2 regions of the Massilimicrobiota sp. An142 genome follow, and region 2 is predicted to be linked to the other one. Evidence: a T-box and tRNA genes for the amino acid it is inferred to sense, from the RefSeq annotation. Region 2 holds a T-box; the other holds one or more tRNA genes.
What was found. A T-box is a leader RNA that pairs with one kind of tRNA and senses whether it is charged. The one in region 2 lies ahead of trpS (tryptophan--tRNA ligase), so its partner is inferred to be a tRNA-Trp.

Region 1 (8,539 bases), on a different contig from region 2:
CTGTATTTCTTTGTTTGATTGTATTGCTTGAAACATTTGATTTAGGTGTTAAGTAGAATGTACCATATTTTTGAATCTGTGTTGCATATGTATTTTTAGCAACAACTGTTTGAGCAATTTGTTGTTTTTTAGAATGTGATTTTGTTTCATAATAAGTTTTCTTTTTTGTTTTTGTCGCCTTTAATGTTCCATAGAATAGACGTCCACCTGTGGTTGCATCATTTGAATTATATTCTTTATCAGGAATAATTGTAAATGTTATTTTATAACTTACATCTCCACTTTTTAATGTTCCACTATATGCTCCTTTATATGCAGTCGTATCTGCTGTCCCTGAGCCGTTAACTTTAACTTTTGTTTCATCCATGTTGTTACAGATTTCATTGACTAACCAATCTGTACTTTTACCTAAATCCTTAGCAATTTCTTTTATTAATGATGAAGCTTTCAATTTAGTTTTTAATGCAGTTCTATCCCATCTTCTACCGTTTGAAGACGCCCCAGGAATTGTATAATATCCAGTGTCTTTTTTATCTGTTTCAGTTTTTGTTTTCTTAATCTTCTCAGTCCATTTAAAAGTTCTGTATCCCTTTAATGTGATATTTTTATATCTTGGGTCTCCTAAGATTGAATAAAATCCTGGTTCACCCATCCAAAAATCCAACGTATCTCCAGAAGTTGTTGTTGGGTATTTGTAATCTTTTGTTGCCGGGAATTTTCCATTATTCAGATTTTTAATAGCATTAATATAGGCTTCATCTCGACTCCATGATTGAACTTTACTCTTCGAAAATCCTGAATAATTCCCATTTCCATTATTTGCCTTTTTGTTAATAGTTGAATTTTTCGTATCATTTCTCCAAACTGTCCATCTATATTGATTGATATCACTCTTTCCTGAAATGGAAGATGAATAACTCACAGATACATTCTGTAACTTAGATGTGCTTGTTTCTTTATATAATTTATCAAATGCTTTCTTTTCCTCACTTGTTAAACGATTATACGATGCCGGTTTTGCTTCTGCCACAGACATCCCTGCTGTTAAAACAGAAACAGACATAACAAACGCCATCAAACCTAAAAATAACTTTCGCAATGTTTCTTCACCTCCCGCATGATTGCGAAATACTTCAAGTATATTTTAGCATGAATGGGGAGGATTGAAGGAAAATGAAAAGAGACCATGGGGTCTCTTACTTATATTTGTAAAGGTCATCTCTTATTGCCTTATCATATTCTTGTATGTTTTTAATTATATCTCCAAATTGCATGGTTTCATTAACATTAAATAAATATTCAGTCATTTTTGTTGGTATTATGATTATTGCAGATATTAATGAAACCAAGGCTCCTATGATTGCTACTATAGAAGATATATTAGCAGAACCTACTACAATTGCTAAAATAATCACTACAAATGAACCAATAATAATACCATACATTAAAAATTTGAAAGTATTCAACATTTTCATTTTTGCATCTAATATTTGTTCAAGATTTTGACCTATGTAACATCTATATTCAGCTAATATTTGTGTATATTGCTCGTTTCTATCATCTAATTCTTTTCTATCATTATTTCTATGGGGCAAATCATTTGAAACCTCTATTTCATTTTTATCTTCAGCATCACTGCCCGAAAAATCACCTAAAGGACCTTCTTTTTTTTCAATTCCATCTAATTTATCTTCAGTTGCCATAATCATAGCTCCAATTCAGCGATTCTTAATTTAACAGCAGTCTCAGGAACATTAAAATAATCTGAAAGTTCTGAAATATTATGAGTTTCATTATATTTTGCTGTAAACGAATTTTTTGGCATTAAAAAGGCTGCTGCAAACCTATTAGCTCTTATTTCCTTATCTGTTAGAACTTCATCTGTTCTATATGTATTTGAGTATCCATCAGAGGTTGGATTATAATCATAGATATAATGAGCTATTTCATGAGCTAAAGTAAATAAAATATGTTTATCTGTATCTGCATTATTTAAAATAATAACTTTATTGCTTCCATATTCTTCTTGTAATTCATTTGATACTCCTATTGTTCCCGAAAGATTTCTTTCCTTAAACTTTGCTGTATAAACTTTAAATCCCATAATCCTTGCAATCTCAATAATAGGTGTAGCTTTTCCTCTATGTTTTGCTAAATGAAAATGATTATAATTTTGGTTATCATAAAATTTATTCAATAAAGTTTCTGCATCTCTATCTATAACCTTTAAATTAAAATAATTGCTAAAATCATTGTTGTGCTCATTTTTATAATGATTTACTTCAATGCACATCCATATCACTCCTCTCTCACCTCCACCATGATTTTACCATGGTGCTTCAGCGTATTTTATCAAAAAACAAATGTTATGTAATAAGAATATAAAAAGGCTATAGAGAAGCTACAGCCTACTTACCATTAATTCTCAAAACATCTGATAGACATTTGAGGCATAAGCTCATGCCCCTCTTTAGTGTAACATATTATATCACATTTTGTCGTATTACACAATACAGGAGTTACTTATAATATGTCAAATATGTATTTAAGTTTGCTAAAAATGACAATTTCTAATAAATTATATATTAATTTTAAACTCTATTTTTGTTCCCACAGTGCAACCTAGTGATGACACAAAAAAACTTTGATTTACAATCAAAGTCATTCTTTCATGGCAGGGGCGGCAGGAATCGAACCCGCGTCCACGGTTTTGGAGACCGATGCTCTACCATTGAACCACGCTCCTATATGGTGACCTGTACGGGATTCGAACCCGTGAATGCATGCGTGAAAGGCATGTGAGTTAACCGTTTCTCCAACAGGCCTATTATTTTTTGCTATATTATAATAACATATTAACATCATGTCATCAATAAACTCTATTTAAAAACAAATCACTTTTTTTGGTTTTTAACATTATCTTCCTCTTCAGTACCCTCATCTGATATTTCTACTTCATCTGTTCTATATGTATTTGAGTAACCTTTAATAGCTGGATTGTAATCATATAAGTAATGAGATAATTCGTCAGCTAAAGAAAATGATATATCTTTATCAGTGTCTTCACTATGTAGTATATTTGATACCCATATTGTTCCCGATATTATACCACTTTTTGTTGCGTTTAGACCTTTATCCTTTCCTGTTGAATGAGATGTCCTTATATATTCTTTCATTTTTCACTCCAGCATTACTATGCCCTTTCTATTATAACAAAAAAGTATGTGATTAATCTATTTGAATATTTCAATCTGTATAGGTTTACCTACAGTATTGTACTGGACATCTGCATCAAATATATCTACCATAGACTCTATCTGCTTTTTTATAATAGACGCGTATATTTCAACTGGCATATCATTATACTTTGGAATAATATCATACATTCTTAAATATAATTCATCACCACCATATATCACACTATATTTATCTTTCTTTTCTTTATATATAACAGCATTTGCATGGCAATCGAGAATAACTTCTTGAAGAAAAGGCTCTCCATTATTTTGAAAAGCCCCAATAATAAAATAGTATTTTCCATCATTATAGTCTGGCTGACTCAGTTTTAATCGATGAAATAAGCGGTCAAAAAAAGTAAAATAATCATAATTCCTTAAATGATTTAATATATAATCTTCTATTTTAATATGTTCTTTAAATAACTCATTATTTCCATGATAAACGAAGATAAATTTTTCGTTATAAAAAATCTTCTGTATTTGACCTCTTTTTTTATCCTCAATAAATCCAGCTCCATAGCTTAATGATGCCTTACTGTCAGCAAAGGCAATTATGCCGCTCTTTGTAGCGTGTAGTCCTACAAAACTCATTTCTTTCATATCCTTTCCAATTGAATTAGAAACACTTACATTTGTATCCATTTTATCACTCCGGCATGGCTATACCATTTCTATTATAACAAAAAAAAGAATATACTTAATCTATTGGAATGTATCTATCTTTATGGGGTTCCCAACAGAATTATAACGATAATCTTGCTCAAAAATATCTACCATTGATTCAATTTGCTTTTGAATCCTTTTAGCATAATCAATAATTGGCGCGTCATTATACTTAGGAAGAGAATCATATAAAGCTCTATATCTCTCATCACCACCATAAATAACTCTATGTTCATAAACAATATCTCCATATTGAACCTGATTTTTATTAATATCAACTATAACTTTACGAATAAAATACAATCCATTAGCATCTTTACTTCCTATAATAAAATTATATATGCCATCATTGTAATATGGTGGTGACATTTTCAATCTTATTAATAAGCTATTAAAAAAATCGAAATAACTAAAGCTTCCAAGATTACTTGTAATATAATCCTCAATTTTCATACGCTCTTTAAATAATTCGTTGTTACCATGATAAACAAAAATAAATTTATCATTCTTAAAAACTTTTTGAATTCTTCCTCTTTCTGTATCTTCTATGAATTCACCTTTATATTCTCTAGATGCCTTACTATCGGCAAAAGCAATAATACCCTCTCTTGTATTATGCATTCCAACAAAACTCACTTTATCCATATCCTTTCTGACTGTTGTAGACATACTGGTATTAGTATCCATCTTATCACTCCGGCACTTTAGCCAATTTATTTTAATATATAAGTGTGAATTTCTCCACCAACTGGATTATAAGAACGAGTAATTTCATTTATCTGAATTACATTTTGTAAGATTTCTTCAATCTTATGTGGCAATTCATCGATAGAATAACTTTTTTCATATAAAATATCTCCCATGATTTTACAATAAATATCATCACCTATGAAAGAATAATAATAAGAGTTTGTAGACTTCTTTAATATATCAATGTTATTTCCTTTATAGGAAAAGTTCATTCTATAAATAGTATAAATATATCCTTCACTTTCTTTTTTTCGTGTTCCTACTAAAAACAAATAATTTGAACATTTATCATCTTCTAATGTTTTCTTTAGAATTTGAAAAATATTTTCATATATCCAATGTATATCCCTAATAAGAACTTCTTTTGTTCTTTGATATTCATCTAATATTAATTGAATTCCCTTTTCCAAATTTTCATATTCTCCATTTTCCTTTATGAATTGATTGTAACCTGTTGTGACAATGACAACATCGTCATTATATAAAAGTTTTTGAGGTTTTCTATCCTTATCCTCAATGGAATGACCCATCCAATGACGTTTTGTTGTTTTACTATCAGCAAAAGCAATAATTCCTTCTGCTGTTAATACCATACCACATAATGACATATCATCTATCTTCCTTTCGTTTATATATGAACTAAAATTTGTATCCATCTTATCACTCCGGCATTGTTTGTTGCCATCATTATTATATATGAAATTCAAAATTATATTAATATTTCAAAAACAAAAAAAAGAGTTGAAGATTATCAACTCTCATCCAGGCTTTTATTGCAGAGTATTAAGATTTTTTAGTAAATCCCTTTTCCTCTAAAGCTTTTTCTAAATCACTTAATGGATATGTTCCGTCATCATTGTATTTTTCTGGGTCTAGTCCACAATTAATATGAATATAATCTTTTATTGTAGCATTATCAATTTCTTGTAATTCGTATGCTGATTCTAATATGATATTTTTATCATCTTGAGAAATACTCATTTTAACTCCCGAATTTTTGTTATATTCATCTACTAGTGTAGTTTTATTATCCTCATACAATTCATTTACATAAGTCGTTGAAGCTTTAGAATAATCATATTCTGATTTCATCTGTACTTCATGTACACTATCATTAACAAAAATAATACTTAATTGATATTTATTTGTTATATCAAACCACTCATTTGTTTCACTATCAATATCTTCAGACTCTTCTGTCATAACATATGTTACACTTTCGGTATTATTTTGTTTTTCATTATCTATATTTTCTGATGTATTACTAGAGCACCCTACTAAAGCAATACTCATTATAAATCCTACTATATAAAATATTTTTTTCATTCTATACCTCCTACCATTCAGATAAATTAGTACCTAAATCCTTGTTTAAACCTTCTATACAACTTCCATCATCTAATTTACAATTTTTATTTAAATCTTCATATCCGCTATAATGAATTAATTTATAACCTTCATGATAAATAGATTTTTCATTGGACAATAACTTACTCAACCATACTTCTTGACTATCCTCATCATATCCTGCAACGATATCACAAGACTTCATATAATCATAATCAGTATTTAAATCCTTCACTCTATCAAATTCTATTTTATCAGTACAAAGGAATGCTCCCTTTAAAATCGGAATCCCTTCTGTACCATAATAAGTGTATCCCCCACTTGTATCAAATCCGTTTTCTATATATTCATAATTTGCAGCTTCAGGTAAATTTAAAGATAAAAATTTATTAGAGAAATCACTAACCTGTTCATCATTAACCATTACAAAATAAGACTCGTCAATCTTTTTTCCATCATTCATTTTACTTAAATCGTCAAAAGTATAAAAATTATAATTTGCACAACTGATGATTTTATCATTTTTCACATAAAGCATCAGTCCATCCCACGTGTTATTACCATTTTCATCAAGCTTAGTAAGACTATAAATACCATCATAACTATTATCTCTTTTTGTTTCTACCTTATAAGAATCATCATTATAAGCGTTTCCTGACTTGTAGTCAGACCATAATTTATATCCACCAAAAATGATTCCAAAAAATAAGACAACTCCTATAACATCAGATATAATCTTTTTAACAGTTGTCTTTCTTTTTAATTTTTTAACAGCTTTCTTATATTCTTCTCCTTCAAGTTTACTAATATCTTCTCTTTTCACATATATTCACCCCCATATATAAATACTTATAATAAATATATATTACATATTTATTTTTATCAACAAAAAAAGAGGCTATATAAGCCCAATGTCATTAAGTTAGAGGATGACATTGATATAAGCCTCTCTTTTAATTAAAAATTTATTCCGTATAATTCATTTAGTCTTTCATAACATGAACCGCTATCAAGAGCACAATTTTGTTGCATATCTTCAAACCCAGAATAATGAATTAATTTATAATCTTTAAATGTAGATTTATCATTATTCTTAAGTTTACTTAACCAAATTTCATTACTATCCTCATCATATCCAGCTAAAAGCCCAGAATTATATAACATATTATAATGGTCCATATTATTAAAATCTAATTTTGTATTATAATTTTCAAAATTGTATTTTTTTACAAAAAAACCATACATACCATTTCTATCTGAACCAGTTACATTAGCAGCGTCTGCTGCAAACCCAGCATCCTCCCCAATATTTCCTTCCATTCCAATTTTTGTTGACATAGAACCATATAATTTTAGTACATATTCATCATTATCATATTGGATTTCTTCACCCGGATAGACTCTATCTCTAATCTCTTCATAACTTTCATATTCAACAATAGCTCCTGTGACAATTTTATCGTTTTTTACATAACAAATCAGTCCATCCCACATGTTTTTACCATTTTCATCTGTAGCTGTTAATGTATAGATACCATTATATGAGCTATCTCGTTCCATCTTTTCTTTATATACATCTGATTCAGGCGCTCTTTGAGGTTGGATAAAATGATGTACAACAACAACTGAACCAATAATTAGTCCTGCACATACAACAAGGAAAACTATTCCTTTTAGAATCTTCTTAATAAAATTCATCTATATTTACCTCCAAAACATCTTTATATTAAACAATCTATATTTCTTATTATATACCTCTTTATTTAACACCTGTATTATACCATAAACGCAAGCTTTTCTCAATGCAAAATTTATGAAATATATAAATTTATTTTGGATATTTCGACATAGATTGATGAACTACAATCGCTTATAAAGATAATGAACTACTTGTGCTATGTTAACTGTACTCAATTATGGTATGATAAAAGTATATTCGTATCAAAACAGTTGGAAAGGATGGATTAAATTGATAAAAAAATTATTGTGCAAAAGGATATTCAAAAAAGAATTTGACGATGAAATGCAAAGATTAAAAAGCAACTTTCAAGAAGAAAAACGACAACTTATGCACGAAATGAACAAGTGCAAGATGAAATATGGTATTGTAGAACGAGTTTTTGAACTATTTCCAAACTCAGAAATTGTTGGTATCAAAGCGAATAATATAGGAGATGAATTAATAATTGTCATAAATGATGGTGCTCTCTATCTTTTTGGAGAAAAATATCAGGGAATCATGGGCTTGCCTAGAATTTTTTTTGAATTTCGTTATATAAACAGTGGACCTTTTCCAATAAAATATATACATATAAATGATGTACTTATGGAGGATAATAATATAGGAAATGGCTCAATTGCAATGGAGGCTCTCATAAAATATGCAAAGAAGAATGATGTAAAATGGATAGAGGGATACCTATCTCCAGTAGATGACGACCATACCGATAGAAGAAATCATTATTATGAAAAGTTTGGATTTAAAATAGAAAAATCAACTGTTAAACTAGAAATATAAGACAAGAGAACTTCTAATCGAA
Region 2 (8,539 bases):
TCAACAAATTCCTGGGTACGTTTTTGATCAATATGTCCTGATGCATCTAAAAATCCAAATGCCAAGCCATCTGCTCCATTTTCTAACATGATCTTTGCATCCTGTTTCATCACTTCATATTCTTCTTCATCATAACAAAAACCAGCACCCCTAGGGCGAATCATTGTTATGACTTTTAAACCTGTATTTTGCTTTGTCATTTTCAGTGTGGCCAATGAAGGTGTCAAACCACCTAATGATAAAGCACTATTCAATTCAATGCGTGTTGCTCCAGCTTTCCATGCCGCTAAAGCATCACTATAACTCCCACAACAAATTTCTACTATTGGTTTCATACAATCTCCTCTACTTTTCTTTCAATGGGGCCATGCGTGTTTGCATATATTCATCAAGCCATTGTTGACTGGCGGGTTGATAGGTACAATGATTTCCTTCTCTTTGCACCAGATAAACAGTTGGTTTTAAATGTGGTAAACAAACGACAAAAGAAAATGCTTCAATATTACTTGCTACACCAAATTCTCCATCCTTATTCATAGCCACAACAGATAAATCCCCTGCATGCCCTCGTCTTTTGATTAACTTTTGTTCAAGTTCAAAAACAGCTTTTTCACAAGCTTTTTGTGGATGCATTCCCTGTGCCATGAGTCTGACGATTTCATAAGAAATACATCCCTTCATTAAATCTTCACCTAAACCTGTCGCTGAAGCTCCTCCAATTTGTGAATCTACATAAAAACCTGAACCTATAATAGGTGAATCGCCAACTCGCCCCTTTTTCTTCATAAACAATCCACTCGTTGATGTCGCTGCTGTCATCTTACCTGAATCATCTAAACACACCATCCCAACTGTATCATGACCAGCATATGGCTGGAGTTTTGATTGCTCTTCTTTGATGCGATTTTTATAATGAATCTTAGCACGATCCGTAAGCATATTCTTTCTTTCAAAACCTTCCTGACTGGCAAAACTTTCAGCCCCTTGACCAACCAGCATGCAATTGACTGTTTCATGCGATAAACGTCTGGCAATTGATATAGGATTTGCAAAATCTTGAAGAGAAGCCACTGCTCCAACACTTAAAGTATCTCCATTCATGTATGCTGCATCTAATTCTACTTCCATGGCTTCATTAGGTAATCCACCATATCCCACTGACTTATAATAAGGAAAATCTTCCACTTCTTTAATAGCCATTTCAATAGCGTCACCAGCATCACCTTGACTATCTAATATTTTTTCAGCTTTTTCAATCCCTTCCTTAGCCATACGCCAAGTTGCAATAATCCCCCACATGTTTATCTCCTTTCTTTCATATATCGTATTTCAAATTCTTGTTGACTTATAGGTTTATCATAATAATAACCCTGTCCATAATGACAACCAAGTGACTTTACAAAATCATGATATTCTTTTGTTTCTATTCCTTCAACAACTGTAGAAATAGATAAAATTTTTGTCAATTTAATAATTTCTTCCAAAATAATTTGAGCTTTCTTATTTTTTCCATCTAATATTTCTTGTAAAAATATTCTGTCTATCTTTAATTCATCAATATCGATCTTTCCTAAAATATTTAAAGATGAATAACCACTTCCAAAATCATCCATTGAAACTTTAAATCCTATTTGATGTAGCTGTTCTATCTTTTCATTGACTGCATCTACATTATTAATGACCAAATCTTCTAATATTTCTAAAGTCAGCAAATGAGCTGGTACTTGATACTTTTGAACAATCGCATTTAATCGTTCGACATAATCAGATTCATAGAACAATAATTTAGATTGATTGACAGAAATACCGATAGGCTCTATGCCTTGATCCATCCATTTTCTAATTTGTAGACACGCCTGTTCAAACATATACATATCTAATTTCATACAAAAGCCACTTTTTTCAAAAATAGGAATAAATTGATTAGGAAACAATTGCTGGTTATCTTGTGTGATCCAACGGACTAAAGCTTCACTACTTTGTAATTGACCCGTTTCCATATCAACTTTTGGCTGTAAATATAATTGAAATTCTCCATCTTTTAAAGCCTGTTCCATATGACTTTCAATATAATTATCCATTATTTCCTGTTTATGTAATTCAATATCATAAAACCAAATATTAGAAAGTAGCGTTTCCTTTGATTTTGCTAAAGCAAACATAACTCTGACCATTAAATCTTCAAAACAATTATCCACAATCAGCTCTTCACTTGATATCGCCACACCACAATGAATCTTCAAATGATAATTTGTATGTAATAAATCCATATATTCAATAATCTCTTCCATCATTTGATTAAGGCGTGTCAATAAAACGGATTCCTCTGTTTCACATAGAAAAACATAAAATTGATCTGCTGTATCTCGGCAAAAAAATTCTCCATCATGTAGATTGTTTTCAATCACTTTCTTTTCATGACATAACAACTGATCTCCCAAATCATGTCCAAAAATTTCATTAAAAAACTTAAATTGATGAATATTTAAAACAGCCACACTACAACATTTATTATCCATAAAGTATCGTTCACCCAAAGTCATAAAACAAGAAAAATTATACGCTCCTGTTAAATGATCAAAATAAGCGACTTTCTGTAACTCACGATTGTTTTTTAAAATAATACGATATCCATAAATCAATAATCCTATAACTAACAATATGATACTTAAAAATATCAAGCCTACCATTCTCATATTCCTATCAGCAAACAAGTGAGAATTTTCCAACATATTAACACATAAAAGGTTCCAACCTTTTAATCCAATGGGTTTTAATAGAGCATGATATTGTGCATTTTCATATTCAAATGAAAATGTTATATCTTGATGATCTTTTAAATGTTCTTTCATTTGCTGATAATCTTGTTTTTGCAAAAAAAGGTTGTTGAAATATTGAAGTCTGATGAAAAATATCATATTGAGAGTTGACTAAAACTTGACCAGATTCATCAACAAGATAAGCATATGTATCCCCACCTAAAATACCACTTCCTTGCCCAGCATCCATCAGCAATTCTACTGTTTGTGTAGCGATTAAAGCTCCCACAATCTGTTTGTTTTGATAAACTGGGATTCCATAAGCATAAATCATTTCATGAGTTAATTGACTTTGAAAAATATCAGATACAGTACGTTGATCAGCCAAAGCATCATAAACCACACTTTGAATTTCTTCTTGAAAATCTGTTAGAGGCTTATTGACCAATATCTCTTGATTTAAATTGGCAACAACTCCCCTTTCATCCAAATCAAAATACATCATCGTTATAAAATCATTTTGTTCATTAGTTTCTTCTAAAACCTATGGAAATTCTTGATTGTTTGTTATATTTTCCATCTGTAAAACACTAGCAAAAGAATCTAAAAATTGAAAATCATTATCTATTTGTTTTTGTATTATATGAATGTATTTAGCAACAGTATTATCAATTTGGTCAATCATATTATTTCTGACAATATGATTTAAATAAATACGCAAAAAAATACTCATAGTCAAAAGCAGCACTACAATAACAGAAGAAATTATGATCATTTTTTTCATTTTTTTCTCAAGTTCCCCTTTTATCATCATTTTTTCCTCCATTATTTCTCATTTCTCCATGATATTATATCACTTTCTTGACAACTATAAAACATTCTCTCACAAAATAAAAATCGCTTCTATATCAGTATAGAAACGACTCATTATCTTTTATTCACAACCATCATCACATTTGTGATCCTGATAATATTGTTCCTTAATATCAGTAAATTGTGGACAGAAGTCACTATTATTACATTCTTGTAAACGACGCAATTCACGAGGAATAAAAGCACGAATTTCTTCAGCATTATAACCGACCTGAAAACGTCTTTCGTCAATAATAATAGGTCTTTTTAAAATAGATGGATTTTCTTGAATAAAATGAATTAATTCATTAATAGACATATCATCTAAATCTATTTTATTTTCTTTAATAATCTTTGATCTTTTAGAAATAATGTCATCTGTTCCATTTTCACTTCTTTCTAAAAGTTCTTTTAACTCAGTTTCACGTAATAATGTAGAAAAAATATTTTTTTCAACATAAGGAATCTGATGTTCTTTCAGCCATGCTTTGACTTTTCTACATGAAGCACAACTTGGTGCTGTATAAATTCTAATCATTACATCATCTCCTCTTGTTTACTCATTATACATCATTTTCAACAATTATGAAATTATTTTTTATGATTCTATTGATTTTACATCTTTGTCGTTCTATAATGACTTTACAGCAATGAAAGAATGGAGTAGTTATCTATTCATGTTAAGAAAGCTTGTGGGTGATGCAAACAAGCCATGAACGATAATGAATTGGGATTCTGGAGCTAAAAATGGCATGAGTCATTTTTCGTGAGTCGCGTTAAGACAAGAGTGCATATCAATGATATGAATAAAGGTGGTACCGCGTATTTATACGTCCTTTTTTAAGGACGTTTTTTATTTTAAAGGAGGTCGTTATGATGAAAAGAATGTTAAGTGGAATTAAACCAACTGGTCGTGTGACTTTAGGTAATTATATTGGAGCTATCAAACCTTTTGTTTCTTATCAGGATGAATATGAAATGTTTATTTTTATTGCCAATCTTCATTCTATGACTATTTATCAAAAGCCTGCAGATTTACGTAAAAATACGAAAGATTTAATTGCATTGTATATTGCTGCTGGATTAGATCCTGAAAAAGTCACTTTATTTTTACAGTCTGATGTTTTAGAACATGCTCAACTTGGTTGGTATTTAGGATGTATGGTGTCTATGGGAGAACTTTCACGTATGACACAATACAAAGATAAGAAAGCCAAAAATGAAGTCATTGGTGCTGGTATATTTAATTATCCTTCATTAATGAATGCTGATATTTTAATGTATGATCCTGATTTTGTACCAGTTGGTGAAGATCAGAAACAACACGTAGAATTATGTCGTGATATTGCTGAAAGATTTAATTCACGTTATAGCGAAACTTTCAAACTTCCAGAACCATTAGTGACTAAAGTGGGTGGACGTATCATGGATTTACAAAATCCTACAAAGAAGATGTCTAAATCTGATGAACTAGGAAAAGGAACCATTTATATCTTAGACGATATCAATATTTCTAAAAAGAAAATCAAATCTGCCGTGACTGATAGCGATGGTCATATTCATTATGATCCTGAAAATAAACCAGGTATTTCTAACTTGTTGGAAATTTATTCAATATTAGCAAATCGTCCTATTGAAGATCTTGAAAAACAATATAATGGTAAAGGATATGGAGAATTTAAAAATGATTTAGCTGAAGTTTTAGGAGAAGAACTTGAGAAGATACAAAATCGTTATCATGAAATTATGAGCGGTTCTTATTTAGATGATATTTTAGAAGAAGGTGCCAAGAAAGCACGCATCATTGCAAGAAAAAAACTAGCCAAAGTGGAAAGAAAAATCGGTATTACAATTAAAAAGAAATAAAACAGAAAGCAAACTTCTTAAGGATATGAAGTTTGCTTTTTAACCTTTTTGAACCAATTCTTTATACAATAATTCATGCAGGGATGTATATCCTTTTTCAATCTTATGTTTTAAAGCTAAATATTTTTCACTGGGATTTTCTCCCTCAATATGAAATTGTTGGCATATTTCCAAAAAGACATCATAACGGACCACAAAAATCTCATCAATAACTTCTTCTAGACACATTTTCTTTAAACGCTCATTTCTTGTTAAACCAAATTCTTTATCATAAGCTTCATCTTTGATCTGATATTGAAAAAAAGTCATCGGTTCTTGTTTTAATATGTCATTAATCTGTTGTCTTTGTTGCCATGAAAAAGTTCCTCTACGTACAATCATATGATTTTTAATATCCACAACAAAGCAATAATGACCATCACCAACAATAAAAATACCATCTGTTCCTCCGAATTGATAAAACTTGGCATATAAAAAATCATGTAACTGTTTTGTTGAAACATGATAAAGAGGTGCATTTTCTATTTCTTCATAAGAATCATCGTCCTGCCACTCATATGGTTCTAATAATTCTTCATCATCATAAACAAAATTCACTAACAAAATATTCAACCCCCTGTAATGTATCATATGTTTATTATACCTAAAAAGACCATTCTATAATCATCATAAAAAGAAAAAGACTCACTGTTGCAGTAAGTCTAAAATGGGTATTTCAATATATGTTGTTTCATTTATTTGTCACGCTTTATTACTTTGGCATGATTTCTCCAACCATGAAATCAATCGTTAATGTTGTATGATTCAATGAATATTTTATTTTACGTAAAACTCTACTCATAACACCTTTGGCATCGTCATTATGGCATGCAGGCAAAAGAACAACAAACTGATTCACATTTAACCTGCATACAACATCACCAATACGAAGTCCACTGAGTAAAGCATCCTGTACTTTCGTCATCATTCTTTCAATAGCTTTTTGCGCATACTGATCCTTAATCTGTGAATGATCAAGAATAGTAACTAAACATAACTGAGAACATATACCCAATCTTCCCATCATTCTTGATTGCATGATATATATTTCTCTAAATGTTCCATATTCACAAAGAAAAGCACCATAAGCTTCATCACGTGAAAGCTCCTGTTGAATTTCCATAATATCTAAATCTTCATCATGACTTTCTTTTTTAATCATTTCATATAATTTCAGCATTGACTTAGATGGTTTAACACCTAAAGTCTGATACAATAAATCAGTTGTTGCTTTATATATCTCTTTTGCTTTTTTATACTGCTGTTGAAAATATAAAGAACGAATCCAGATTTCATAAATAGACTCTTCTCAATTATCAATCTCAATAGCACGCTTAGCTATTATTTCCATCTTCTCATAATCCTGCTTATCTTCCAACAGCTTTGCATATTCAACAACCTTATCCATATAAAGTGAATGATAATAAACACGTTTAGATAAAGTATTATGATCTTCTTTAATTTCTACCAAATACTTCCCTGTATATTCATTAAGAAACTTTTCAAAATATTCTGGTTTTGAAGAATCCCTTAAATATTTTTCATACTTTTCAAATTCAACTGTATCTATTCTTAAATGATATGCCGGATTAATCGCATACGATCCTTTTCCAGTTATAATAAAATCTGTAAATCCAAACTCTTTTTTTAATAAGGCTCTTAATCTATATATTAAATTTTTTAATGCTCCTATAGGATTATCAACATCATCTAAATACCATAACATTTCAATCAGTTCATTAGAAGGCACTGTTCGCTGATAATGAGATAGGAGATAAGCAAATAATTTCACAAGTTTTTCAGATTTCATTGTGTCACTATCAATTGTACAATTATGATATGAAAACGAAAATTTACGAAACATTGTTATATGAACATAATCGTTCATTGACATATAACCCCGCTCCCTATATAATCTGTGTTTTCATTTTTATTTTAATAGTTTTCTTTAAATTTGACAAGAATTTTAGAATATAATAACACAATTCAAAAAAACGCTTACATTTTTGACAAAGATGATGTCTTTTTTTGTTATTTTTTCTATGAAATGTTCTTTTTACATATAATCAAAGATGAATGAATATGTATTTTTATACAGAAAAAAGCCAACTCAATGAGTTGACTTTGCTTCACATGAAATTAAGCTTTACCAATGCATCCGAATAATTCCATTTTTTCTTTAACACAAGTTTTAATAGCTTCAGCACCTGGAGCTAATAATTTACGAGGATCGAATCCTTTACCTTCTAAATCTTTACCAGCTTCAATATATTTACGAGTAGCTTCTTGGAAATATAATTGACATTCAGTATTAACGTTGATTTTTGAAACTCCTAATGTGATAGCTTTTTTAATCATATCAGCAGGAATTCCTGTACCACCATGTAATACTAATGGTAAAGTTCCTGTTTCTTGTTGAATAGCATCTAATGCATCAAAATCTAAACCTTCCCAGTTAGCAGGATATTTACCATGAATGTTTCCAATACCTGCTGCTAAGAAATCTACACCTAAATCAGCAATCATTTTACATTCTTTAGGGTCTGCAACTTCACCTTTACCGATAACTCCGTCTTCTTCTCCACCAATTGAACCAACTTCTGCTTCAACTGATACACCTTTTGAATGACATAAAGCTACGATTTCTTTTGTTTTTTCAATGTTTTCTTCGATTCCATAATGAGAACCATCAAACATAATTGAAGAGAAACCAGCTTCTAATGCAGCTTTAGCTCCTTCATAACTACCATGATCTAAGTGTAAAGCAACTGGTACAGTAATATTTAAAGATTCAACCATTGCTTTCACCATTGCAGAAACTGTTTTATATCCAGTCATGTATTTAGCAGCTCCTTCAGAAACTCCTAAAATAACTGGTGCTTTTAATTCTTCCGCAGTTAATAAAATTGATTTAGTCCATTCTAAGTTGTTGATATTAAATTGACCAACAGCATAGTGACCTGCTTTTGCTTTATCAAGCATTTCTTTAGCTGAAACTAATCCCATAATTCAAATCTCCTTTA

Region 1: it encodes a tRNA-Trp, which carries the amino acid that the T-box ahead of trpS (tryptophan--tRNA ligase) is inferred to sense. The anticodon was not compared.

Annotation. Positions count from the first base shown of each region.
Region 1 is NZ_NFLD01000007.1:3,610-12,148, reverse strand. It holds gene B5E87_RS04475 (hypothetical protein) at 1-1,099, opposite strand, end outside; gene B5E87_RS04470 (hypothetical protein) at 1,197-1,703, opposite strand; gene B5E87_RS04465 (ImmA/IrrE family metallo-endopeptidase) at 1,706-2,293, opposite strand; tRNA gene B5E87_RS04460 (tRNA-Trp) at 2,673-2,746, opposite strand; tRNA gene B5E87_RS04455 (tRNA-Glu) at 2,750-2,825, opposite strand; gene B5E87_RS04450 (hypothetical protein) at 2,895-3,176, opposite strand; gene B5E87_RS04445 (hypothetical protein) at 3,234-3,881, opposite strand; gene B5E87_RS04440 (hypothetical protein) at 3,942-4,589, opposite strand; gene B5E87_RS04435 (serpin family protein) at 4,616-5,308, opposite strand; gene B5E87_RS04430 (hypothetical protein) at 5,436-5,978, opposite strand; gene B5E87_RS04425 (hypothetical protein) at 5,989-6,822, opposite strand; gene B5E87_RS04420 (hypothetical protein) at 6,957-7,697, opposite strand; gene B5E87_RS04415 (hypothetical protein) at 7,969-8,517, shown strand.
Region 2 is NZ_NFLD01000029.1:26,268-34,806, forward strand. It holds gene B5E87_RS11485 (copper homeostasis protein CutC) at 1-335, opposite strand, end outside; gene B5E87_RS11490 (glycosylasparaginase) at 346-1,299, opposite strand; gene B5E87_RS11495 (putative bifunctional diguanylate cyclase/phosphodiesterase) at 1,302-2,852, opposite strand; gene B5E87_RS11500 (hypothetical protein) at 2,806-3,264, opposite strand; gene B5E87_RS11505 (hypothetical protein) at 3,304-3,570, opposite strand; gene spx (transcriptional regulator Spx) at 3,694-4,149, opposite strand; T-box leader at 4,253-4,452, shown strand; gene trpS (tryptophan--tRNA ligase) at 4,488-5,477, shown strand; gene B5E87_RS11520 (hypothetical protein) at 5,517-6,074, opposite strand; gene B5E87_RS11525 (diguanylate cyclase domain-containing protein) at 6,229-6,732, opposite strand; gene B5E87_RS11530 (AfsR/SARP family transcriptional regulator) at 6,826-7,410, opposite strand; gene fba (class II fructose-1,6-bisphosphate aldolase) at 7,656-8,522, opposite strand.